3 regions of the Larkinella bombi genome follow, and region 2 is predicted to be linked to each of the others. Evidence: riboswitches for the same ligand, from Rfam matches in the RefSeq annotation. Region 2 holds a riboswitch; each other region holds the start of a gene.
The links. A riboswitch is a leader RNA that binds a small molecule or an ion and turns the genes downstream of it on or off. The one in region 2 is predicted to bind S-adenosylmethionine.
Positions count from the first base shown of each region.

Region 1 (8,135 bases), 560 kb from region 2:
GGGAGCCAGTGCCGAAAAGGTGAAGCTCAATCCATACGGCGTTGACGTTGAGAAATTTTACGGGGCGGCACCCGAAAAAGCCGATAAAATTGTGCTGGCCGTTGGGCGTTTTGCAGGTAAAAAAGCGCCGCATTTAACGATCCAGGCTTTCGATAAAGTACTGGAAACGCACCCCGACGCCCAGCTGGTCATGATTGGCAGCGGCGAACTGCTGGAGACCTGTAAAAAGCTGGTGGACAAATTGCAACTGCGTCATGCCGTGCAGTTTCTGGGCGTGAAGACCGCGGATGAAATTGCCGAATGGCACCGCAAAGCGCGGCTGTTTGTTCAGCACTCGGTCGTCAATCCCGAAAACGGTGATTCAGAAGGGACACCCAACACGGTTCTGGAAGCCTCCGCCGCCGGACTGCCAATTGTCAGTACGCGACACGCTGGAATTAAAGAAGCCGTTGAACACGAAAAAACGGGCTATTTGGTTGAGGAAGGCGATGTTGATGGCATGGCAAAATACATCATTGAGTTGCTTGGTAATCCGAACCGGGCGGCTGAAATGGGGCAGGAGGCCCGCCGAAAAATGGAACGGGACTACGAAATGCACCAGCAGATTGACAAGTTAAAGGCGATTCTTTTTTAAAATAGAATGACAAAAGGTCTTAGAAAAAGCATCATCAGTCTCGCCAACCGCTTCGGCTACGGCGTTACCCGCTTGAAAGATGAGCAGTTGAAACAAGCCGACATGACGGGCGAAAAAGCGTTTATGCGCTTGTATGAGCAGTGTCGCCCCTATACCATGACTTCGCAGGAGCGGCTGTTCGCGCTGCATCAGGCGGTGCAATACGTGCTGAAAGCCAGAATCGAGGGGGATTTTGTCGAATGTGGTGTCTGGCGGGGTGGTAGTTCGATGATGAGTGCCTTGACGCTACTAGCCGAAAAGCAAACCAACCGGAAATTGTATCTGTACGATACGTTCGAGGGCATGAGCGAGCCAACCGAAAATGACGTCAACTTTGTGGGCGACCAGGCGTTCGAAACCTGGGATGGTCGCGATAAATGCCTGGCCGACTTGCCCGACGTGCAGCAGAATATGGGTCGGACGGCTTACCCGGCAGCGCAGATTCAGTACGTCAAAGGGAAAGTGGAGGACACAATTCCGCAGGTATTACCCGAAACAATCGCCTTGCTGCGACTGGACACCGACTGGTACGAATCGACTTATCATGAATTGGTGCACTTGTACCCGCGTTTGGCCAAAGGTGGTGTCTTGATTATTGACGACTACGGCCACTGGCATGGAGCGCGCAAAGCGGTTGATCAGTACTTTGCCGAAAACAACATTCCGTTGCTGCTCAACCGGATCGACTATACGGGCCGCATGGCTGTAAAACTGTAAAATGGGAATCATTATTCGCCAGAGCCTCAAAGCCAGTCTGGGGGCCTACATTGGCGTTGCGATTGGCATTGTAAACCAGCTTCTGGTTTCGCCCGAATTCCTGGAGCCCCACCAGTTGGCTATTTCGCGTATCCTGCTGGAAAACAGCCTGGTTTTTGCAGCTTTTGCGCACTTGGGAACGCCCTTTATCGGCGACCGGTTTTTCAGTTATTTCCGGGATGACAAAACCAAACACAATGGTTTTCTGGGCTTTCTGCTGTCGTTTCCTCTGATTGGCGTTGCCCTGTTTACGCTTGCCTACTTCCTGTTTGAAGAACAAATCCAGAATTATTTCTCCGCCAAATCACCGGAGTTGATTCCGTACCATGCTTTGGTCGTTCCGCTGACTATTTTCTGGATTTATCTGGTCGTGCTGGAAGCCTATTGCCGAAACAATGCCCGCATTGCCATTCCAACTTTTGTGCGGGAGGTGTATTTAAAGCTGGCGAACGTATTTATTGTCCTGCTATTTGGGCTGGGTTGGTACAGTTTTGACCTGATGATCTATCTGCTGGTAGCGTCTTATGGATCAGCGGTTATTATTCTACTATTTTATATTGCGCACCTCGGGCGGTTTTCACTGCGCTTTGACTTCGGCCAGCTACGTAACGGCATGTTTCGGCAAATGGTCTATTACGGCCTATTTATCGTGATGGGCGGGGTTGGAATTAATCTGGTGATGCTGATTGACCGGACTATGCTGTCGCACGGTGAAGGGCTGAAAGAAACGGCTATTTTCATCATTGCGACCTACATCGCCGGGATCATCGAAATTCCCCGTAAATCCATTACCCAGATTTCAACGCCTTTGCTGGCGAACTCCATCCGGGAAGAAAACTGGACGCACGTGCTCGAGTTGTACCGCAAATCATCCTTGAACCAGCTTTTGGTAGGCGGTTTGGCCTTTTTGCTGGTTTTTACCAACATCGACGGCATTCTCGGCGTCTTGCCCAAAGCCGATTTATACAGCCAGGGGAAATGGGTGGTTTTGTTTATTTCGCTCTCGAAGCTGATCGATATGGCGATGGGCCTGAACGCCGAAATGATTACTTATTCCAAGCATTTTCGCTATTCGACCTACCTGGTTATTGTGATGGCGCTGGTAGCCATCGCCGCCAATTCCTACCTGATTCCGCTGTATGGGTTTAACGGCGCGGCCCTGGCGACGGCACTGACCACGTTGCTGTATACTGTAAGCCGGGTGTCACTGGTCTGGGTTTTTTACAAGATGTTGCCATTCACCACGGCGGCGCTGAAAGCTTTATTTGTGCTAATTGTAACGTACCTCGTGTCGCTGATTTTACCGGAGTGGCAGGGCGATTTATTTTTCACGCTAACCAGTATTGTCTTTCGCTCGGCCGTTTTAACGGGCTTGTTTGTGGGCCTCATTTTACTGCTGCGGGTTTCTGAAGACATCAATCACATTGTGGCTTCTTTCTGGGCGATGGTCACGAAGCGAAAGCCAGTCAATTAAAACGCCAGCTCGTAGGCGTATTTAGGACTTTCCAGGCCCCCCAGAAGTCGTTTAAAGAAAGCTAAGCCTTCGTTTCGGACGCCGTAGCTGCTGGCAGTACCCAGATCAAGAAGTGTAATGTTATTTTCCTGGCAATAATTGTATAAAGTTTCGACGAGCAAAACTGTAGGGCTATACGCCAGAAAATCACCGTGATCAGCTCCCATAAAATGGTACAGAATGCCGGGGGCCACGCGAATACCTACGGAAGTTGCAGCCAGCCGATCTTGCTGCCAGACCGCGAATACGTGGCAGACGTCGGGAAAATCCTGGATGAGGCTCCCTAGTTTTTCTTCTGAAATGGTAAGGGGAATGCCCCGCCGCTCACGGGCTTGCCGAATAAATTCAAACAACTGATGAATGTCAGGTTGTTGCCAGATCGCTCCGTGAAATCCCGCCCGTTTACTTTTCCGAAGTGTATTGCGCTTGAAAGACGACAACGATTTCAGCAATGGCTGGCTGGTGACGGGAAGGTGATAATTGAGATCGTCGTAGCTGACGCAATAACCAGACGCCAGAAGTGCTTCGTGCAGGAGCTGCGCGTTTTTGGGCACGTAACAAAACGGATAAGAAAGCAGGCGAATCCCTTTCAACGAGTTGGCCCGGCAGAAGGAAATCATTGCCTGAATGAAATCCGTTAAGACCTTGGTGGGTAAATTGTCCCGAAATTCAATTCCACCGAACGAAGCCGCCGAAGGACTTATCGCCCAACCATTCCGTTCGTATAAAATTCCGTGTAGTTCTGCCAGTCCGGTATGCTGGTTGACAGCGGCAAAATAATGGAGTGGACAGTCCGGTTGATTAAGAAAATGACGGGGCTGAAAAAATAAAAAGTTTTTTTCTATAAATTTTGGAATCTGATCAGCTTGAGGATTAGTCAGTTGTATAATTTTGTGCATTAAATGACGAAAATATTCAGATCAGATGTGACCAAATTTTTTTGTGGGTGTCTAAACCGCACAAGAAACTTAGTAAATAGATAGAGAATATGCTAAAGGAAACCCCAGTAATATTATTTTACTGGGGTTTTTTATTGACTAATCGAAGAAGGATTATTTTTTTGACTGCTTCTTGAGCAAGCGATTATAGACAAGCTGGATAATCCCATCCCGCAATCCTAAGTCTGGAACAATGATGTTGGCGGCCCCCGCCCACTGCATTACCGAGATGTAAATATCAGACGCCGGGATAATCACATCAGCCCGGTCGGCATTCAGACGAAGCTTGTTGATCCGGTCATCCAGACTAAAGCCAGCGATGTAATTTTTCATCCGGATAATCTCGTCCAGCGTGGTGGTATTGTCGGAAAATTTAGTGACCAGATTAAAGATTTTGTTGATGTTTCCGCCGGTACCGACCGCCATGATTTTCTGGCTTTTATCAACATTTTCGTTAATCCAGCTTTCCATTTTTTGCCACGCGCCTTTGGTTTCTTTTCCTTCCAGGAGCCGTACTGAACCAATTTTAAAGGATTTAGAAGCAACTTTCTGGCGATTCAGGTATACGTTTAGTTCGGTGCTGCCACCGCCTACATCGATGTGCAGATACTGCCGCTCGTCCAGCGCCTGGACGACCACGTTGTTGATGATTTCCGCTTCTTTCTGGCCGTCAATAATGTGAATATCGATGCCGGTTGCTTGCTTGATGCGGGCGCTTACCTCGTGTCCGTTCTGGGATTCACGCATGGCCGACGTGGCGCAGGCCATGTAGTCTTCGACTTCGTGTAATTCCATCAAGAGCCGATAAACTTCCATCAGCTTGGTGGTTCGGGCTTCGCTCTCGGGAGTAAGTTTGCCAAATGTAAAAACATCATGCCCCAAACGCAGCGGGAAGCGGACATACTCGACGCGCTTAAAACTAATCACATCGTCGACGTGCAGAACGGTTGAAATCTGCAAACGGGCGGCGTTGGAGCCGATATCAATGGCTGCTAGTTTCAAAATAATGTAAACGAAAAAGTAAATGAAAACGGCCAAATATAGTGTTTTTGCGGTTGAACAGCCTAATAGGCCAACCGCATTCTTCGTAGCAATCCAAAAAATAAAGGTAAAGAATCGTCAGCCTTTCCCTCAAGCAATTGCTCGGTTTCTGAAGACAACATTTGAATAGCGCCACTTTGTTTGTACTTTTCCGGTAATTTATCAAGGCGCCCTAAGAATACCTGCTTTTTCCACCAATTTAAAATACAATGACCTCCAAATTAGTTACTAGCCTGCTGCGACTTGTTTTAATAAGCATGCTGGCAGTTTTGCTGTTTTTTCCCGAGCGACTCAAAATTTCATTTTCCTATCCATTTCATGGCCTGTTCGACAACGCCTACATCCGCTTCGCCAAAGGTGTTGTTTTATTTCTCTTCCTCTACGATTTACTGAGAATTTTTTACTACAACATTGTCAAGAATCCCAAAGCACCGAAATGGCTGATTAACGTGGCCACGCTGTTTGTGCCGCTGCTGGTGTTGCTGGTTTTTCTGGAGATGGTATTTATGACCATTTCGCAGAGCCACGAGGGAAACAGCACGCTGGCCTCAAAAATCTGGTTTGAACGCTATTGGAGCCCGGTTAATGAAAAAGGATACCGGGATGAAGACCATGCCGATTCGCTGGGAAAAACAAAAGTAATGGTCATTGGGGACTCCTTTGCGGCGGGCCACGGAATCAAGAATGTAGAGGATCGCTTTTCCAATGTCCTGGCCCAAAAGCTGGGGGATAAGTACGAAGTCTATAATTTAGGGGTTTCGGGATCAGATACGCGGGATGAATACGAACGCTTTGAAAAATACGGCGTTAAGCCCGATTGGATGGTGTTGCAGTACTTTCCGAATGATATTGAGAAAGCCGCCCGGGACGGAGGCGTTGTCCCCCAGGGCTTTGAGCCTTACTCCGATGTTCCTGGCCCGACCCGGCCTTTATTTGCCCGCTCTTATCTCCTGAACTACATTTACTGGCAACTGCCGCACGGAAACTTCGCGCCTTATCAGGATTACGCCAAACGTGTTTACACCGACACAACGATTCTGAACAGCCACATCCGCGATCTGAGTCGTTTTGTGGATTATAGCAAGAAAAATAACGTTCGTCTGTTCGTGGTTATCTTTCCGTTCTCGCACAATTTCGAGAAAACCAAAATGTATACCCAGCCTGTAGAAACCTATTTTGCGCAGCAGCAGGTACCCATTCTGGAAGTGAGCAGTGTTACCAAAGACCTGGATCCTAAAGATCGGATTGTGGGCCGTAACGACGCGCACGCCAGCCCCCTTGTCAACCAGCGGGTAGGCGACGCACTTTATAAAATGCTTTCGGCCAATGCGACCGCTAAAGCAGATACAATGCGCTAGAAACGAGTTTGTTATTTTAATCAGGGAGGTTTGTTCTGTCCGAAATAATCATTTTGGCAAAACAAGCCTCTTTGTGTATTTTTGCAACAGCTTATCAAGAAAGACGGAGGGATCGGACCCAACGATGTCTTGGCAACCCCTTTTTAGAACGGTGCCACATTCCACCCCGCTCCGCTGGCGGGGAGAGATAAGAGAAATGTCGATCGCTGCGGCGAACTGCCAACTTCCTCTTCTGACGATAAGCCCTTGTCTGTTTTTTGATTGATCATCAACTGTTTAGGTGGGCTTAAAACTATAATTACACTTGGAAAAGATAAAAGACCTTCTGGAGCGTCGGATTCTCATTCTCGACGGAGCAATGGGGACAATGATTCAACGCTATAAACTCGAAGAAGAGGATTACCGGGGGGAACGTTTTCAGAACTGGCCGCATGACGTGAAGGGAAACAACGACTTGCTGTCCATTACCCAACCGCATATTATTCAGGAGATTCATCGGCAATACTTAGCAGCGGGATCGGATATTCTGGAAACCAACACCTTCAGCAGTACATCCATCGCGATGGCCGACTACCACATGGAGGATTTGGCGTATGAGTTGAATTACGAATCGGCGCGGATTGCTAAAGAAACGACCGTGGAGTTCACGCGGCAAAATCCCGCCAAGCCCCGCTTCGTAGCCGGGGCTATGGGACCCACCAACCGCACGGCTTCGCTTTCGCCGGATGTGAACAATCCAGGTTACCGCGCCATCACGTTTGATCAACTGGTGGATTCGTACTACGAGCAGGTGCGGGGACTGGTCGAAGGCGGTTCGGACCTGTTGCTGGTCGAAACGATTTTCGATACGCTCAACGCCAAAGCCGCGCTGTTTGCCATTGACAAATATTTTGTAGACACCAGGCGGGAACCATTGCCTATCATGGTTTCCGGGACGATTACCGATGCGTCGGGTCGGACTTTGTCGGGACAGACGACGGAGGCCTTTTTGTATTCCGTTTCTCATTTGCCGCTCCTGAGTGTGGGGCTAAACTGTGCGCTGGGGGCCGAGCTGATGCGCCCCTACGTGCAGACGCTGGCCAAAGAGTCGCCGTTCTTTACATCGGCCTATCCCAACGCGGGTTTGCCGAATGAGTTTGGCGAGTACGACGAAACGCCGGAGAGCATGGCCGCTCAGATTGAGGACTTTATCAAAGAAGGCTTTGTCAATATTGTCGGGGGATGCTGCGGATCGACGCCGGATCACATCCAGGCCATCGCCCAGGTAGCGGCCAACTACCAGCCCCGCCCTAAGCCACAGCCGGAACCTTACCAGAAACTGTCGGGTCTGGAACCTCTGAAAATTACAGAAACCACCAATTTCGTCAACATCGGGGAGCGGACCAACGTAACCGGTTCGAAAGCCTTTGCCCGACTGATTAAATCCGGTGATTACGATGCTGCTTTGTCGGTCGCCCGGCAACAGGTGGAGAACGGGGCGCAGGTCATCGATATTAACATGGACGAAGGAATGCTGGATTCGGTGGAAGCCATGACCACCTTCCTGAACCTGATTGCGGCTGAACCGGATATTGCCCGGGTGCCCATCATGATCGACTCTTCGAAGTGGGAGGTGATCGAGGCCGGTTTGAAATGCGTCCAGGGCAAAGCCATCGTCAACTCTATTTCGCTCAAAGAAGGCGAAGAAGCGTTTATTCAACGGGCTAAGCTGGTTAATCGATACGGGGCGGCGGTTGTAGTAATGGCTTTTGACGAACAAGGTCAGGCCGATAACTACGAGCGTCGGATTGAAATTTGTGAGCGGGCTTACCGAATTATGGTCGATCAGGTTGGCTTTGCCCCTCAGGACATTATTT
Region 1 covers NZ_CP090557.1:4,917,641-4,925,775, reverse strand. The annotation lists gene L0Y31_RS20920 (glycosyltransferase) at 1-634, shown strand, start outside; gene L0Y31_RS20915 (TylF/MycF/NovP-related O-methyltransferase) at 641-1,390, shown strand; gene L0Y31_RS20910 (lipopolysaccharide biosynthesis protein) at 1,392-2,903, shown strand; gene L0Y31_RS20905 (GNAT family N-acetyltransferase) at 2,900-3,841, opposite strand; gene L0Y31_RS20900 (Ppx/GppA phosphatase family protein) at 3,995-4,882, opposite strand; gene L0Y31_RS20895 (SGNH/GDSL hydrolase family protein) at 5,179-6,279, shown strand; SAM riboswitch class I at 6,368-6,473, shown strand; gene metH (methionine synthase) at 6,584-8,135, shown strand, end outside.
Region 1: linked by a shared signal. The riboswitch ahead of metH (methionine synthase) and the one ahead of L0Y31_RS02490 (O-acetylhomoserine aminocarboxypropyltransferase/cysteine synthase family protein) in region 2 are both predicted to bind S-adenosylmethionine.

Region 2 (8,135 bases):
AAAAATATCATTTCGGCCCCGGCGAACCCCAAAACCACCCTGATTGTCAATAGCCGTAAAGTTATAACCAGACACCAGATTGACCACGGGCAATTGAGCGGCTCTCGTCAATTGGGTATTTAGATCGGCTACACGCCGGTTTAAGGTGGCCGTTACCAACTGCGGATTATTGGTGTTTGCTGCTTCGCGTAAACGATCGATGGCTAGATCTGTCCGTACAATAATCGTATCCTGCACGACAAACTCCGTAGCCGGATCGCGCACCAGCAAGGTATTCAGAAAAACTTTAGCATTTCGCACGTTCTGCTCCTGCGATACCATAGCCGAACTATCGGTGTTGTAATCCACCTGCGCCGTCAGAAAATCCACTCTCGATCGCGCTCCTACTTCGTAATTGCCACGGGCCAGGTCCAGGCGTTCCCGCGAAATATCAAGTGCCTGGCGCAACGAAAGAAGCTGCTGCAATTGGCGAATAACATCATAGTAAGCAGTTGCTACGTCGGCTACTGTCAATTCGATGTTTGCCCGCGTATTTAGCTCGCTGATTTTGACTAATTCCGATAGGCGGTCGTAGCTGTAAAAGACACCAAAGCCATTGAAGAGGTTCCAGTTAAGCGACAGGCCAACGGTTGAACTCCGGTTAAGCGCACCGTAAATCTCCTGCCGAGGCCGAATGTTGTCCAAAAAATCCTGTCGCAGGTTTTGAACGGAGTTGTTGTTGTTGAATGTCCCATTGATCGAAGGCAGAAAAGCGCCAAAAGCAAACCGAAAGTCATTTCGGCTAATCTGTTCCTGCGATTTAGCAATGCGAATCTGATAGTTTCGCTCCAATGCCAGCGAGATAGCCTCCTGCAAGTTGATTGGATCACCTACCTGTACGATACGGTCCTCCAATTTAGCACGTTGCGCAGGCGATTTTATAATTTGAGAGTGGGCTGTTAAGAAAGAACAAATGAAAAGTATACTAACTAAAGAGCGCATTCTGAGTAGGCGTTACGTTTAACCCATCAAAATTAGAATATATTCTAACATTCTAATCCATCTGCCAAATTTTGCTTGTCATTTTAAACCTTAATTCTTCTATATTTAGCCGCTTATCTTAAATTCTAATGAAAAAAGCAGCTTTCGGCTTATTGCTCCTCTTTCTTCTCCAAGCTTGTTCGACTAAAAAAAAGGCTGACCTTATTGTCCATAACGCCACGGTATATACTGTTGATTCGGCCTTTACGACCGCACAGGCATTCGCGGTGAAAGACGGAAAATTCCTCGCCGTTGGAACGGACAAGGCTATTTTAGAGCAGTACGAAGCCGATATCGTGGCTGATTTGAGCGGCAAACCGGTTTATCCCGGCTTTTACGACCCTCATTCCCATTTCTTTGGCCTCGGTCAGGTCCTTGACCAGGCTGACCTGGTTGGCACAAACTCGTTCGAAGAGGTAATTGACCGGCTGAAAACGTACCACCAAAAGCATTCAGATGCCATCTGGCTTGTTGGTCGGGGCTGGGACCAGAATGACTGGACAGACAAACGTTTTCCGAGCAAAGAAAAATTAGACGCCGCTTTTCCAAATGTTCCTGTTGCACTAATGCGCGTGGATGGCCATGCTCTGCTGGTCAATTCCAAGGCCCTCCGCCTAGCCCGAATCACGGCAGGCACCAAAATAGCCGGTGGTGAAATCGTTCTGAAAGATGGCGAACCGTCGGGGGTTTTGGTTGATAATGCCATGCAAATGGTCAAGCGCGTTATTCCGCAGCCCGATGCGAAAGACAAGGAACGCATGTTGTTGGCGGCACAGAAAGTATGTGTTTCACTCGGCTTAACGAGTGTTTCTGATGCGGGCCTCGACCGCCCGGATATTGAACTTATCGAAAAAATCCAGAAAGAAGGAAAGCTGAAAATTCGGGATTATGTCATGATTAGCCTGGGTGAATCCAATCTGGATTATTACCTCAAGAAAGGGCCTTTTCAAACCGATCGCTTAACGGTTCGGGCCTTCAAAGTCTACGCCGATGGCGCTTTGGGGTCGCGCGGGGCCTGTCTCCGCCAGCCCTACAGTGACCGCCCCGAAACCGGTGGTTTTCTGCTACTGAATCCTCAGGAACTTGAGCGCGTACTTACGCTGATCAGTAAAAGCGATTTTCAGGCTAATACCCACTGCATCGGCGATTCTTCCAATCACCTGATTCTGGATTTATACGGCAAGCTGCTAAAAGCGCCAAACCAGCGTCGCTGGCGCATTGAACACGCCCAGGTTGTCTCGCCGGATGATTTCTGGAAGTTCAATCGGTATTCGGTTATTCCCTCGGTTCAGCCTACCCACGCTACCTCCGACATGTACTGGGCCGCCGATCGCCTCGGCCCCAACCGCGTAAAAGGAGCTTACGCCTTCAAGGATTTGATGAAGCAGAACAACCTGATTGCCTTTGGTAGCGATTTTCCCGTCGAAGCCGTCAATCCGCTTTATGGCTTTCACGCTGCCGTTGCCCGGGTGGACGAAAAAGGCTATCCGCAGGGCGGCTACCAGATGGAAAATGCCGTTGATCGGGAATCGGCCCTGAAAGCCATGACGCGCTGGGCGGCCTTTGCCTGTTTTGAAGAGCACCTACGTGGTTCCATCGAAGCGGGCAAACAAGCCGATTTTGTGGTTTTGCCCAAGGACATCATGAAAATACCGGCTCCGCAATTGCGACAGGTTAAAATATCTCAGACCTGGATTGGTGGCGAGCGTTTGTTTTAATTACGCTTCCACCTTCGCCTCTTCACGCTTGCCTTCCTGCATCCACCGCCGGATGATTTGCGTCAGGGGCTTCGCCTCGATCAAGAACCCATCGTGGCCGTATAGGGAGTCAATTTCTTCGTAACGCGCATCGGGAATGTGCCGCGCCAGAAACTGTTGCTCGGCGGGTGGAAATAAAATATCTGAACGAATGCCCACCACCAGCGTTCGAGCCTTGATCCGCAAGAGCGCATTGATGATGCTGCCCCGGTTTCGCCCGACATTGTGCGAGTCCATGGCTTTCGTTAAATGCCAGTAGGTATAAGCATTAAACCGTTTCACCAATTTCTCACCCTGGTATTGCTGGTAGCTGGATGCTTTGTAGTTATCTAATTGTTCGTTATGATCCAGTGCCTGCGTAAAGCCGTAAGTATCGTAGTTTCTGTAAGAGAGCAACGCAATGGAACGCGCCGCCTTTAAGCCTGTTATACCTGCATCGTCCCGACTTTCCTGCCAGCTGGGATCCGCAGCCAGCGCCATGCGTTGGGACTCGTTAAAGGCAATTCCCCAAGGTGAATGAACGGCATTTGCCGCAATCAAAACTAAATTTTCAATAATACTCGGCTGCTGAATGGCCCATTCTACCGCTTGCTGGCCTCCAAGTGAACCTCCTACACAGGTATGGATGTGTTCGATGCCTAATTCCTGCCGCAATAAATCCAGCGCCCCGGCCATGTCACGCACTGTCACAAGCGGGAAATCATGGTAAAATGGTTTGTTCGTTCGCGGATTAATGGACAACGGTCCGGTTGACCCGTAACAGGAACTGAGCACGTTGGCACAAATGATAAACTGGTTTTCCGGGTCAAAATATTTTCCTGGACCAACCATGCCATCCCACCAATCGCCGGGGTCAGCACTGCCGGTTAGGGCGTGACAGATCCAAACGACATTGGAACGGCTCTCATTGAGCGTACCACGTGTTGTATAAGCCAGCCGAAAGCCCGGAAGTTCGTCACCGGATTCCAGCGGATAAGAAAATTTGTAGTCGAAAAATTTAGTCTCCATAGAATCATGTCCCGCAGCGCCCGTCGGCGTTGCGGGACAAGTAGATTAGTTCAACACAGGCGCAGATACTTGGGCAAAAGCCTGCTCAAGATCGGCTATAATGTCATCAATGTGCTCAATACCAGCCGAGATTCGCAATACGCCTGCGGCAACACCTGCCGATGCCTGCTCATGCTCGGATAGCTGCTGGTGGGTAGTTGAAGCCGGATGAATGATGAGCGTTTTCGAATCGCCGACATTGGCCAGGTGGCTGATTAGCTTCAGGCTGTTTACGAACGTATCAGCAGCTTCGCGGCCTCCTTTCACTTTAAATGTAAACACACCGCCAAAGCCTCTTTTCAGGTATTTCTTGGCTAGTTCATGGTAAGCACTACTTTCCAGACCTGGGTAATTAACCGCTTCGACCTGTTCGTGTTTTTCCAGCCATTGGGCCAGCGCCAGCGCGTTCTGCACGGTACGATCTACCCGCAAAGACAACGTTTCCAGTCCTTGAATCAGCAGGAAAGAGTTAAACGGGCTAATGGACGGACCCCAATCCCGCAGGCCCTCCACGCGGGCGCGAATGATAAATTGAATATTCCCGAATGGACCATTCACTCCAAAAACATCGCTAAACACCAAGCCATGATAACCCGGTGATGGCTCGCTAAACTGCGGGTACTTGCCATTGCCCCAGTTGTATTTTCCACTATCGACAATTACGCCGCCAATGCTTGTGCCGTGGCCGCCAATCCATTTTGTAGCTGACTCAACCACAACTGCCGCTCCGTGTTCGATGGGACGGAACAAATAGCCGCCCGCGCCAAACGTATTGTCAACAATCAGGGGAATGTCATGCTTCTGCGCCAAGGCCGCAAACGCCTCAAAATCGGGGATATTAAAGCCGGGATTCCCGATGGTTTCCAGGTATAGTGCTTTCGTATTTTCGTCAATCAGGCGTTCAAAGCTGGCAACGTTATCGCCTTCGGCAAAGCGAACGTCAATGCCCAACCGCTTGAAAGATACTTTAAACTGATTGTATGTTCCGCCGTATAAGTAGGAAGTCGTCACGAAATTATCCCCGGCATTCAGGATGTTGTTCAGCGCAATAAACTGGGCTGCCTGCCCGGAAGCCACCGCCAGGGCAGCTACGCCCCCCTCCAAAGCCGCCACCCGCTTTTCAAAAACGTCGGTAGTGGGGTTCATGATGCGGGTATAGATATTTCCGAACGCCCGCAGCGCAAACAGATCAGCTCCGTGCGCTGAGTCATTAAATACGTACGACGTCGTTTGGTAGATAGGCACAGCCCGTGAATTAGTCGTACCGTCTACTTCCTGCCCGGCGTGAAGTTGCAGGGTTTCAAAATGCAATGGTTGATCTGCCATTTCTTTGCTAAAATTTGAGTGGCTGCCCAATTGCCGCACGGCAATGAGCAATTAATATGGGATAGGAATTTACTGTGCCGTTAGGCACAGCAGTGCATACGGAACCGCTTCGGTTCTTCGTTGCCGCGTGTGAGAAGATTCAGTTGCCCACCGAGGGCATACAACATCGAAATAGATTCATGATTTTAGCGATTTATATTTCCTACAGGATCGCCGAGGCGATAACTTAGGCGGGAATTAGCACCTTGCTACGCAGCAGGTTGCCAGAGGTTTACAGAGCCCGGTCTCTCCCCTCTTTCTGTATAAATCCATCGAACCGTTGAGCCGCCGAAACAGCTAGCCGGTGAACCAGCAGAAGTGGAACAGATTGACGAAAGCCAACCTTATCGAGGAATTGATAGCGCAATTATAAGCAAGAAAGCCTGTATGTGCAATCACTTTCGCCTCTTTTTAGCATAATCGCCTATTAGGTACAAACCCCTAACACCTACCCGGCAGAATGATGCGACCGAAAAAAATCCTGTTACTAGTTATCGATCAAGCCGAAATGGTATATTACTTTTGTGTTAAGTCAATTCCAATCATGTCCCAATTCTATCACTACGATAAAGATAAAGTATTCCGTCGGCCGGGGGTTACCTCGCTGAAAGATGCTATTGGGCAGATGCTAAAATCGTATCAGTTGCAAACCCGTTTCGACGAAACGTACCTCGAAGCATTCTGGGAAAAAATGATGGGTAAGGCAATCGCCTCCCGCACAAACCGTCTTTACGTTAAAAATCGTATTCTACACATCGAAATCTCGTCGGCCCCCCTACGGAGCGAGTTGGTCATTGCCAAGCAAAAAATGATTCAGCTGATTAACAAAGAGATGGGCACCGATGTCATTGAGGACGTGATTTTTATCTGACGGATAAAATGCATTTTTCCTCCACGAATGCAGCAACGCGCTTTCCTGTTATTCATCGTTCTGGCGGTTCGCCGTTTATTCATTAATGATTTCGCCCCCCTTCCTCACCCCCGGCTCAAAAATTGGTTTAGTAGCTATGGCCAGCCGCCTGGATTACGCAACGCTCCAACCTGCTTTCCGCATTTTGCGCGACGACTGGGGTTTGGAAGTAGTTGAAGGACGTACGTTAACGAGCAGTCATTTTCAATTTGCCGGGGATGATGCTACGCGCCTGTTGGACTTACAACAGCTACTTGACGACCCTACAATCAGCGCTATATTTTCGGTTCGGGGTGGTTATGGCAGTTATCGGCTGCTAGATGGGCTGAATTTCACCAACTTCCGACAGTCGCCTAAATGGGTTGTTGGTTTTAGTGACATTACCGCCCTGCACTGCCACATTCATACATTGGGCATTCAGAGTCTCCATGCAACGATGCCTCGGCTATTTGACCAAGATGATTCGGCTGATGCGGTGGAAAGCTTGCGACAGCTTTTATTTGGCGAGACAATCGCCCCTTATGCAGCTCCGGCAAATGCCTTAAACCGCCCCAGTGAAGCGCAAGGGCAGTTAGTAGGCGGCAATCTGTCGTTGCTGACCAATATGCTCTGTACTCCTTCTGATCCAGATTATACAGGCAAGATTCTTTTTATTGAAGACATTGATGAAAGTTATTTTTCGCTGGACCGAATGCTGTTGCAACTGCGCCGGAGCGGACGACTGGCCAATTTAGCGGGTCTGGTGGTTGGTCAGTTTTCAGAAATGCGCGTCAATGAAACGGCTCCTTTTGGCAAAACGGCGTATGAAATCATCGCTGAACACGTTGCCGATTATACTTACCCGGTCTGCTTTGACTTTCCGGTGGGGCACGTTCCCCGCAACGTAGCCATGCCCGTCGGACGGCTGGCAACATTGAGCGTCCCGGTTGATTCAAACAGCCCTGCAACATTGCTGTTTTGATCGTAAAAGATCGGCGAGGAGACACTTTCTTCGCCGATCTTTCTTTTTATTTCTTTGCTTTCGCGCTGGCCGTTGCTCCTTTCCACTGTTCCATATAGTCCAGCGTCAGGTGGCACAGGGCTTTTACCCCGAGGGTGAAGCCTCCTTCATCAATGTAAAAATCCGGCGTGTGGTGTGAGCCTACCTCCTGCGGTGTTTTTCCTTTGGCCATGCCGCCCAGGAAAAAGAAAAATCCGGGTACTTTCTGCTGATAAAAGGAGAAATCCTCCGCCCCCGTCTGCGCTGGTGTAATCACTACCTTGTTCTTGCCAGCCAGGGTCTCCAGGGTCGGAACCATCTTTTCGGTGAGCGGTGGATCGTTGTAAGTCACGGGATACATAACGTCAATTTTCACGTCGGCTTTGGCCCCCGCGCTTTCCGCAATGTTTGTCGATATCTCATCAATCCGACGGTGAACCAGTTTCTGAGCCTCTGGACTAAAGGTGCGAATGGTGCCAATCATGCTGGTTTCTTCCGGGATAATATTTTGTCGAATGCCCCCGTGAATGGCTCCTACCGTTACGATGGCCGCCCCTTCCGTGATGTTTAGATTGCGACTCACAATGGTTTGCAAACCCGTTACAATTTGAGAGGAGGTTACGATGGGGTCTACCCCCGACCAGGGAGCCGCTCCGTGTGCCTGCCGACCTTTCACCTTGATGCTGAAGAAGTCAACGGCGGCCATGGTAGCACCGGGGCGGTATTTGATGGTTCCCACTTCCGTTTGCGAATTGATGTGTAAGCCAAAAATGACATCTACTTTCGGGTTTTCCAGTACGCCTTCTTTCACCATCAATTGCGCGCCCCCTTCTTCTCCGGCGGGTGGTCCTTCCTCAGCGGGCTGGAAAATGAATTTTACGGTGCCTTTCAGTTCGCTTTTTGCTGAAGCCAGGGCCTCCGCAACGCCCATGAGAATGGCCACGTGCGAATCGTGCCCGCAGGCGTGCATGACCCCAGTTTGCTGGCCGTTATACTCCGTCGATACCGTTGACTTAAACGGCAGGTCGCCCCGCTCGGTCACGGGCAAGCCGTCCAT
Region 2 covers NZ_CP090557.1:538,427-546,561, forward strand. The annotation lists gene L0Y31_RS02475 (TolC family protein) at 1-894, opposite strand, end outside; gene L0Y31_RS02480 (amidohydrolase) at 1,110-2,738, shown strand; gene L0Y31_RS02485 (homoserine O-acetyltransferase family protein) at 2,739-3,785, opposite strand; gene L0Y31_RS02490 (O-acetylhomoserine aminocarboxypropyltransferase/cysteine synthase family protein) at 3,831-5,150, opposite strand; SAM riboswitch class I at 5,341-5,459, opposite strand; gene L0Y31_RS02495 (DciA family protein) at 5,734-6,060, shown strand; gene L0Y31_RS02500 (S66 peptidase family protein) at 6,146-7,060, shown strand; gene L0Y31_RS02505 (amidohydrolase) at 7,107-8,135, opposite strand, start outside.

Region 3 (8,135 bases), 520 kb from region 2:
TATCCTGCTGGAAAACAGCCTGGTTTTTGCAGCTTTTGCGCACTTGGGAACGCCCTTTATCGGCGACCGGTTTTTCAGTTATTTCCGGGATGACAAAACCAAACACAATGGTTTTCTGGGCTTTCTGCTGTCGTTTCCTCTGATTGGCGTTGCCCTGTTTACGCTTGCCTACTTCCTGTTTGAAGAACAAATCCAGAATTATTTCTCCGCCAAATCACCGGAGTTGATTCCGTACCATGCTTTGGTCGTTCCGCTGACTATTTTCTGGATTTATCTGGTCGTGCTGGAAGCCTATTGCCGAAACAATGCCCGCATTGCCATTCCAACTTTTGTGCGGGAGGTGTATTTAAAGCTGGCGAACGTATTTATTGTCCTGCTATTTGGGCTGGGTTGGTACAGTTTTGACCTGATGATCTATCTGCTGGTAGCGTCTTATGGATCAGCGGTTATTATTCTACTATTTTATATTGCGCACCTCGGGCGGTTTTCACTGCGCTTTGACTTCGGCCAGCTACGTAACGGCATGTTTCGGCAAATGGTCTATTACGGCCTATTTATCGTGATGGGCGGGGTTGGAATTAATCTGGTGATGCTGATTGACCGGACTATGCTGTCGCACGGTGAAGGGCTGAAAGAAACGGCTATTTTCATCATTGCGACCTACATCGCCGGGATCATCGAAATTCCCCGTAAATCCATTACCCAGATTTCAACGCCTTTGCTGGCGAACTCCATCCGGGAAGAAAACTGGACGCACGTGCTCGAGTTGTACCGCAAATCATCCTTGAACCAGCTTTTGGTAGGCGGTTTGGCCTTTTTGCTGGTTTTTACCAACATCGACGGCATTCTCGGCGTCTTGCCCAAAGCCGATTTATACAGCCAGGGGAAATGGGTGGTTTTGTTTATTTCGCTCTCGAAGCTGATCGATATGGCGATGGGCCTGAACGCCGAAATGATTACTTATTCCAAGCATTTTCGCTATTCGACCTACCTGGTTATTGTGATGGCGCTGGTAGCCATCGCCGCCAATTCCTACCTGATTCCGCTGTATGGGTTTAACGGCGCGGCCCTGGCGACGGCACTGACCACGTTGCTGTATACTGTAAGCCGGGTGTCACTGGTCTGGGTTTTTTACAAGATGTTGCCATTCACCACGGCGGCGCTGAAAGCTTTATTTGTGCTAATTGTAACGTACCTCGTGTCGCTGATTTTACCGGAGTGGCAGGGCGATTTATTTTTCACGCTAACCAGTATTGTCTTTCGCTCGGCCGTTTTAACGGGCTTGTTTGTGGGCCTCATTTTACTGCTGCGGGTTTCTGAAGACATCAATCACATTGTGGCTTCTTTCTGGGCGATGGTCACGAAGCGAAAGCCAGTCAATTAAAACGCCAGCTCGTAGGCGTATTTAGGACTTTCCAGGCCCCCCAGAAGTCGTTTAAAGAAAGCTAAGCCTTCGTTTCGGACGCCGTAGCTGCTGGCAGTACCCAGATCAAGAAGTGTAATGTTATTTTCCTGGCAATAATTGTATAAAGTTTCGACGAGCAAAACTGTAGGGCTATACGCCAGAAAATCACCGTGATCAGCTCCCATAAAATGGTACAGAATGCCGGGGGCCACGCGAATACCTACGGAAGTTGCAGCCAGCCGATCTTGCTGCCAGACCGCGAATACGTGGCAGACGTCGGGAAAATCCTGGATGAGGCTCCCTAGTTTTTCTTCTGAAATGGTAAGGGGAATGCCCCGCCGCTCACGGGCTTGCCGAATAAATTCAAACAACTGATGAATGTCAGGTTGTTGCCAGATCGCTCCGTGAAATCCCGCCCGTTTACTTTTCCGAAGTGTATTGCGCTTGAAAGACGACAACGATTTCAGCAATGGCTGGCTGGTGACGGGAAGGTGATAATTGAGATCGTCGTAGCTGACGCAATAACCAGACGCCAGAAGTGCTTCGTGCAGGAGCTGCGCGTTTTTGGGCACGTAACAAAACGGATAAGAAAGCAGGCGAATCCCTTTCAACGAGTTGGCCCGGCAGAAGGAAATCATTGCCTGAATGAAATCCGTTAAGACCTTGGTGGGTAAATTGTCCCGAAATTCAATTCCACCGAACGAAGCCGCCGAAGGACTTATCGCCCAACCATTCCGTTCGTATAAAATTCCGTGTAGTTCTGCCAGTCCGGTATGCTGGTTGACAGCGGCAAAATAATGGAGTGGACAGTCCGGTTGATTAAGAAAATGACGGGGCTGAAAAAATAAAAAGTTTTTTTCTATAAATTTTGGAATCTGATCAGCTTGAGGATTAGTCAGTTGTATAATTTTGTGCATTAAATGACGAAAATATTCAGATCAGATGTGACCAAATTTTTTTGTGGGTGTCTAAACCGCACAAGAAACTTAGTAAATAGATAGAGAATATGCTAAAGGAAACCCCAGTAATATTATTTTACTGGGGTTTTTTATTGACTAATCGAAGAAGGATTATTTTTTTGACTGCTTCTTGAGCAAGCGATTATAGACAAGCTGGATAATCCCATCCCGCAATCCTAAGTCTGGAACAATGATGTTGGCGGCCCCCGCCCACTGCATTACCGAGATGTAAATATCAGACGCCGGGATAATCACATCAGCCCGGTCGGCATTCAGACGAAGCTTGTTGATCCGGTCATCCAGACTAAAGCCAGCGATGTAATTTTTCATCCGGATAATCTCGTCCAGCGTGGTGGTATTGTCGGAAAATTTAGTGACCAGATTAAAGATTTTGTTGATGTTTCCGCCGGTACCGACCGCCATGATTTTCTGGCTTTTATCAACATTTTCGTTAATCCAGCTTTCCATTTTTTGCCACGCGCCTTTGGTTTCTTTTCCTTCCAGGAGCCGTACTGAACCAATTTTAAAGGATTTAGAAGCAACTTTCTGGCGATTCAGGTATACGTTTAGTTCGGTGCTGCCACCGCCTACATCGATGTGCAGATACTGCCGCTCGTCCAGCGCCTGGACGACCACGTTGTTGATGATTTCCGCTTCTTTCTGGCCGTCAATAATGTGAATATCGATGCCGGTTGCTTGCTTGATGCGGGCGCTTACCTCGTGTCCGTTCTGGGATTCACGCATGGCCGACGTGGCGCAGGCCATGTAGTCTTCGACTTCGTGTAATTCCATCAAGAGCCGATAAACTTCCATCAGCTTGGTGGTTCGGGCTTCGCTCTCGGGAGTAAGTTTGCCAAATGTAAAAACATCATGCCCCAAACGCAGCGGGAAGCGGACATACTCGACGCGCTTAAAACTAATCACATCGTCGACGTGCAGAACGGTTGAAATCTGCAAACGGGCGGCGTTGGAGCCGATATCAATGGCTGCTAGTTTCAAAATAATGTAAACGAAAAAGTAAATGAAAACGGCCAAATATAGTGTTTTTGCGGTTGAACAGCCTAATAGGCCAACCGCATTCTTCGTAGCAATCCAAAAAATAAAGGTAAAGAATCGTCAGCCTTTCCCTCAAGCAATTGCTCGGTTTCTGAAGACAACATTTGAATAGCGCCACTTTGTTTGTACTTTTCCGGTAATTTATCAAGGCGCCCTAAGAATACCTGCTTTTTCCACCAATTTAAAATACAATGACCTCCAAATTAGTTACTAGCCTGCTGCGACTTGTTTTAATAAGCATGCTGGCAGTTTTGCTGTTTTTTCCCGAGCGACTCAAAATTTCATTTTCCTATCCATTTCATGGCCTGTTCGACAACGCCTACATCCGCTTCGCCAAAGGTGTTGTTTTATTTCTCTTCCTCTACGATTTACTGAGAATTTTTTACTACAACATTGTCAAGAATCCCAAAGCACCGAAATGGCTGATTAACGTGGCCACGCTGTTTGTGCCGCTGCTGGTGTTGCTGGTTTTTCTGGAGATGGTATTTATGACCATTTCGCAGAGCCACGAGGGAAACAGCACGCTGGCCTCAAAAATCTGGTTTGAACGCTATTGGAGCCCGGTTAATGAAAAAGGATACCGGGATGAAGACCATGCCGATTCGCTGGGAAAAACAAAAGTAATGGTCATTGGGGACTCCTTTGCGGCGGGCCACGGAATCAAGAATGTAGAGGATCGCTTTTCCAATGTCCTGGCCCAAAAGCTGGGGGATAAGTACGAAGTCTATAATTTAGGGGTTTCGGGATCAGATACGCGGGATGAATACGAACGCTTTGAAAAATACGGCGTTAAGCCCGATTGGATGGTGTTGCAGTACTTTCCGAATGATATTGAGAAAGCCGCCCGGGACGGAGGCGTTGTCCCCCAGGGCTTTGAGCCTTACTCCGATGTTCCTGGCCCGACCCGGCCTTTATTTGCCCGCTCTTATCTCCTGAACTACATTTACTGGCAACTGCCGCACGGAAACTTCGCGCCTTATCAGGATTACGCCAAACGTGTTTACACCGACACAACGATTCTGAACAGCCACATCCGCGATCTGAGTCGTTTTGTGGATTATAGCAAGAAAAATAACGTTCGTCTGTTCGTGGTTATCTTTCCGTTCTCGCACAATTTCGAGAAAACCAAAATGTATACCCAGCCTGTAGAAACCTATTTTGCGCAGCAGCAGGTACCCATTCTGGAAGTGAGCAGTGTTACCAAAGACCTGGATCCTAAAGATCGGATTGTGGGCCGTAACGACGCGCACGCCAGCCCCCTTGTCAACCAGCGGGTAGGCGACGCACTTTATAAAATGCTTTCGGCCAATGCGACCGCTAAAGCAGATACAATGCGCTAGAAACGAGTTTGTTATTTTAATCAGGGAGGTTTGTTCTGTCCGAAATAATCATTTTGGCAAAACAAGCCTCTTTGTGTATTTTTGCAACAGCTTATCAAGAAAGACGGAGGGATCGGACCCAACGATGTCTTGGCAACCCCTTTTTAGAACGGTGCCACATTCCACCCCGCTCCGCTGGCGGGGAGAGATAAGAGAAATGTCGATCGCTGCGGCGAACTGCCAACTTCCTCTTCTGACGATAAGCCCTTGTCTGTTTTTTGATTGATCATCAACTGTTTAGGTGGGCTTAAAACTATAATTACACTTGGAAAAGATAAAAGACCTTCTGGAGCGTCGGATTCTCATTCTCGACGGAGCAATGGGGACAATGATTCAACGCTATAAACTCGAAGAAGAGGATTACCGGGGGGAACGTTTTCAGAACTGGCCGCATGACGTGAAGGGAAACAACGACTTGCTGTCCATTACCCAACCGCATATTATTCAGGAGATTCATCGGCAATACTTAGCAGCGGGATCGGATATTCTGGAAACCAACACCTTCAGCAGTACATCCATCGCGATGGCCGACTACCACATGGAGGATTTGGCGTATGAGTTGAATTACGAATCGGCGCGGATTGCTAAAGAAACGACCGTGGAGTTCACGCGGCAAAATCCCGCCAAGCCCCGCTTCGTAGCCGGGGCTATGGGACCCACCAACCGCACGGCTTCGCTTTCGCCGGATGTGAACAATCCAGGTTACCGCGCCATCACGTTTGATCAACTGGTGGATTCGTACTACGAGCAGGTGCGGGGACTGGTCGAAGGCGGTTCGGACCTGTTGCTGGTCGAAACGATTTTCGATACGCTCAACGCCAAAGCCGCGCTGTTTGCCATTGACAAATATTTTGTAGACACCAGGCGGGAACCATTGCCTATCATGGTTTCCGGGACGATTACCGATGCGTCGGGTCGGACTTTGTCGGGACAGACGACGGAGGCCTTTTTGTATTCCGTTTCTCATTTGCCGCTCCTGAGTGTGGGGCTAAACTGTGCGCTGGGGGCCGAGCTGATGCGCCCCTACGTGCAGACGCTGGCCAAAGAGTCGCCGTTCTTTACATCGGCCTATCCCAACGCGGGTTTGCCGAATGAGTTTGGCGAGTACGACGAAACGCCGGAGAGCATGGCCGCTCAGATTGAGGACTTTATCAAAGAAGGCTTTGTCAATATTGTCGGGGGATGCTGCGGATCGACGCCGGATCACATCCAGGCCATCGCCCAGGTAGCGGCCAACTACCAGCCCCGCCCTAAGCCACAGCCGGAACCTTACCAGAAACTGTCGGGTCTGGAACCTCTGAAAATTACAGAAACCACCAATTTCGTCAACATCGGGGAGCGGACCAACGTAACCGGTTCGAAAGCCTTTGCCCGACTGATTAAATCCGGTGATTACGATGCTGCTTTGTCGGTCGCCCGGCAACAGGTGGAGAACGGGGCGCAGGTCATCGATATTAACATGGACGAAGGAATGCTGGATTCGGTGGAAGCCATGACCACCTTCCTGAACCTGATTGCGGCTGAACCGGATATTGCCCGGGTGCCCATCATGATCGACTCTTCGAAGTGGGAGGTGATCGAGGCCGGTTTGAAATGCGTCCAGGGCAAAGCCATCGTCAACTCTATTTCGCTCAAAGAAGGCGAAGAAGCGTTTATTCAACGGGCTAAGCTGGTTAATCGATACGGGGCGGCGGTTGTAGTAATGGCTTTTGACGAACAAGGTCAGGCCGATAACTACGAGCGTCGGATTGAAATTTGTGAGCGGGCTTACCGAATTATGGTCGATCAGGTTGGCTTTGCCCCTCAGGACATTATTTTCGACCCGAACATCCTGACGGTTGCGACGGGGATCGAAGAACATAACAATTACGCGGTTGATTTTATCAACGCTACGCGCTGGATCAAGGAAAACCTGCCGTTAGCGAAAGTGTCGGGTGGGGTGTCTAATATCTCGTTCTCGTTCCGGGGCAATGAGGTGGTCCGCGAAGCCATGCACTCGGCTTTTCTCTACCACGCCATCAAAGCGGGTTTGGACATGGGCATCGTCAACGCCGGACAATTGGGCGTGTACGACGAAATTCCGAAAGATCTACTCGAACGCTGCGAAGACGTGCTGCTAAATCGTCGCCAGGATGCGACGGAGCGACTGGTTGAGTTTGCCGAAACCGTGAAGGCGAAAGGCAAAGAAATCGTTCAGGATGAAAGCTGGCGGCTGGAACCGGTCGGTTTACGGTTGAAACACGCCCTGGTGAAAGGCATTACCGACTACATCGACCAGGATGTAGAGGAGGCACGTCAGCAATTCGACCGTCCTTTGCAGGTCATTGAAGGCCCGTTGATGGATGGCATGAACGTCGTTGGCGATCTGTTTGGCGAAGGAAAAATGTTTCTGCCGCAGGTCGTGAAATCGGCGCGGGTGATGAAAAAAGCGGTGGCTTACTTGCTTCCCTACATCGAAGCGGAGAAATCGGAGGGGGCCAGAGCCGTTGGGAAAATCCTGATGGCCACCGTGAAAGGCGATGTGCATGATATTGGAAAAAACATTGTGGGCGTTGTCCTGGGCTGTAACAACTACGAAATCATCGATTTAGGGGTGATGGTGCCGACCCAGAAAATCCTGGAAGAGGCCAAGAAACACAATGTCGATATCATCGGCTTGAGTGGCTTGATTACGCCGTCACTGGATGAAATGGTCGGCGTAGCCAAAGAAATGGAGCGGCAGGGCTTCAAGGTGCCGTTGCTGATTGGCGGGGCAACAACGTCCCGGATTCATACCGCCGTAAAAATTGATCCGCATTATTCGGGACCGGTCATTCACGTGCTGGATGCCAGCCGAAGCGTGCCGGTTGCCGGGCGTTTGACGAGTGAAGCCTCTGAAACGCGCGATCTGATTTTCCAGGAAATTAAAGCCGAGTACGTCAAACTACGCGCCGATCATGCCAAGCGGCAAAAAGATAAAACAACGCTGACGATTGAAAAAGCGCGCGCCAACCGCGTAGCGATCAACTGGGCAGATTTTGAACCAACCAAACCCACTTTCCTGGGTAATCGGTACTTTGACGATTATTCGCTGGCCGACATTGCCAAATACATTGACTGGACTCCGTTTTTCCAGACCTGGCAGCTGCACGGAAAATACCCGAAGATTTTCGAGGATGCCGTGGTAGGAAACGAAGCGAAGAAGCTGTTCGACGATGCGCAGCAGCTTTTGCAGGAAATCATCGATAAAAAGCTCCTGAAAGCCAAGGCAGTGGTTGGGTTCTTTCCCGCTAACTCAACGGAGGACGACGTTTTATTGCATGATTTTGAGGAAGTTGTTAGGCAGATTCCTTGTGA
Region 3 covers NZ_CP090557.1:14,461-22,595, reverse strand. The annotation lists gene L0Y31_RS00105 (lipopolysaccharide biosynthesis protein) at 1-1,384, shown strand, start outside; gene L0Y31_RS00100 (GNAT family N-acetyltransferase) at 1,381-2,322, opposite strand; gene L0Y31_RS00095 (Ppx/GppA phosphatase family protein) at 2,476-3,363, opposite strand; gene L0Y31_RS00090 (SGNH/GDSL hydrolase family protein) at 3,660-4,760, shown strand; SAM riboswitch class I at 4,849-4,954, shown strand; gene metH (methionine synthase) at 5,065-8,135, shown strand, end outside.
Region 3: linked by a shared signal. The riboswitch ahead of metH (methionine synthase) and the one ahead of L0Y31_RS02490 (O-acetylhomoserine aminocarboxypropyltransferase/cysteine synthase family protein) in region 2 are both predicted to bind S-adenosylmethionine.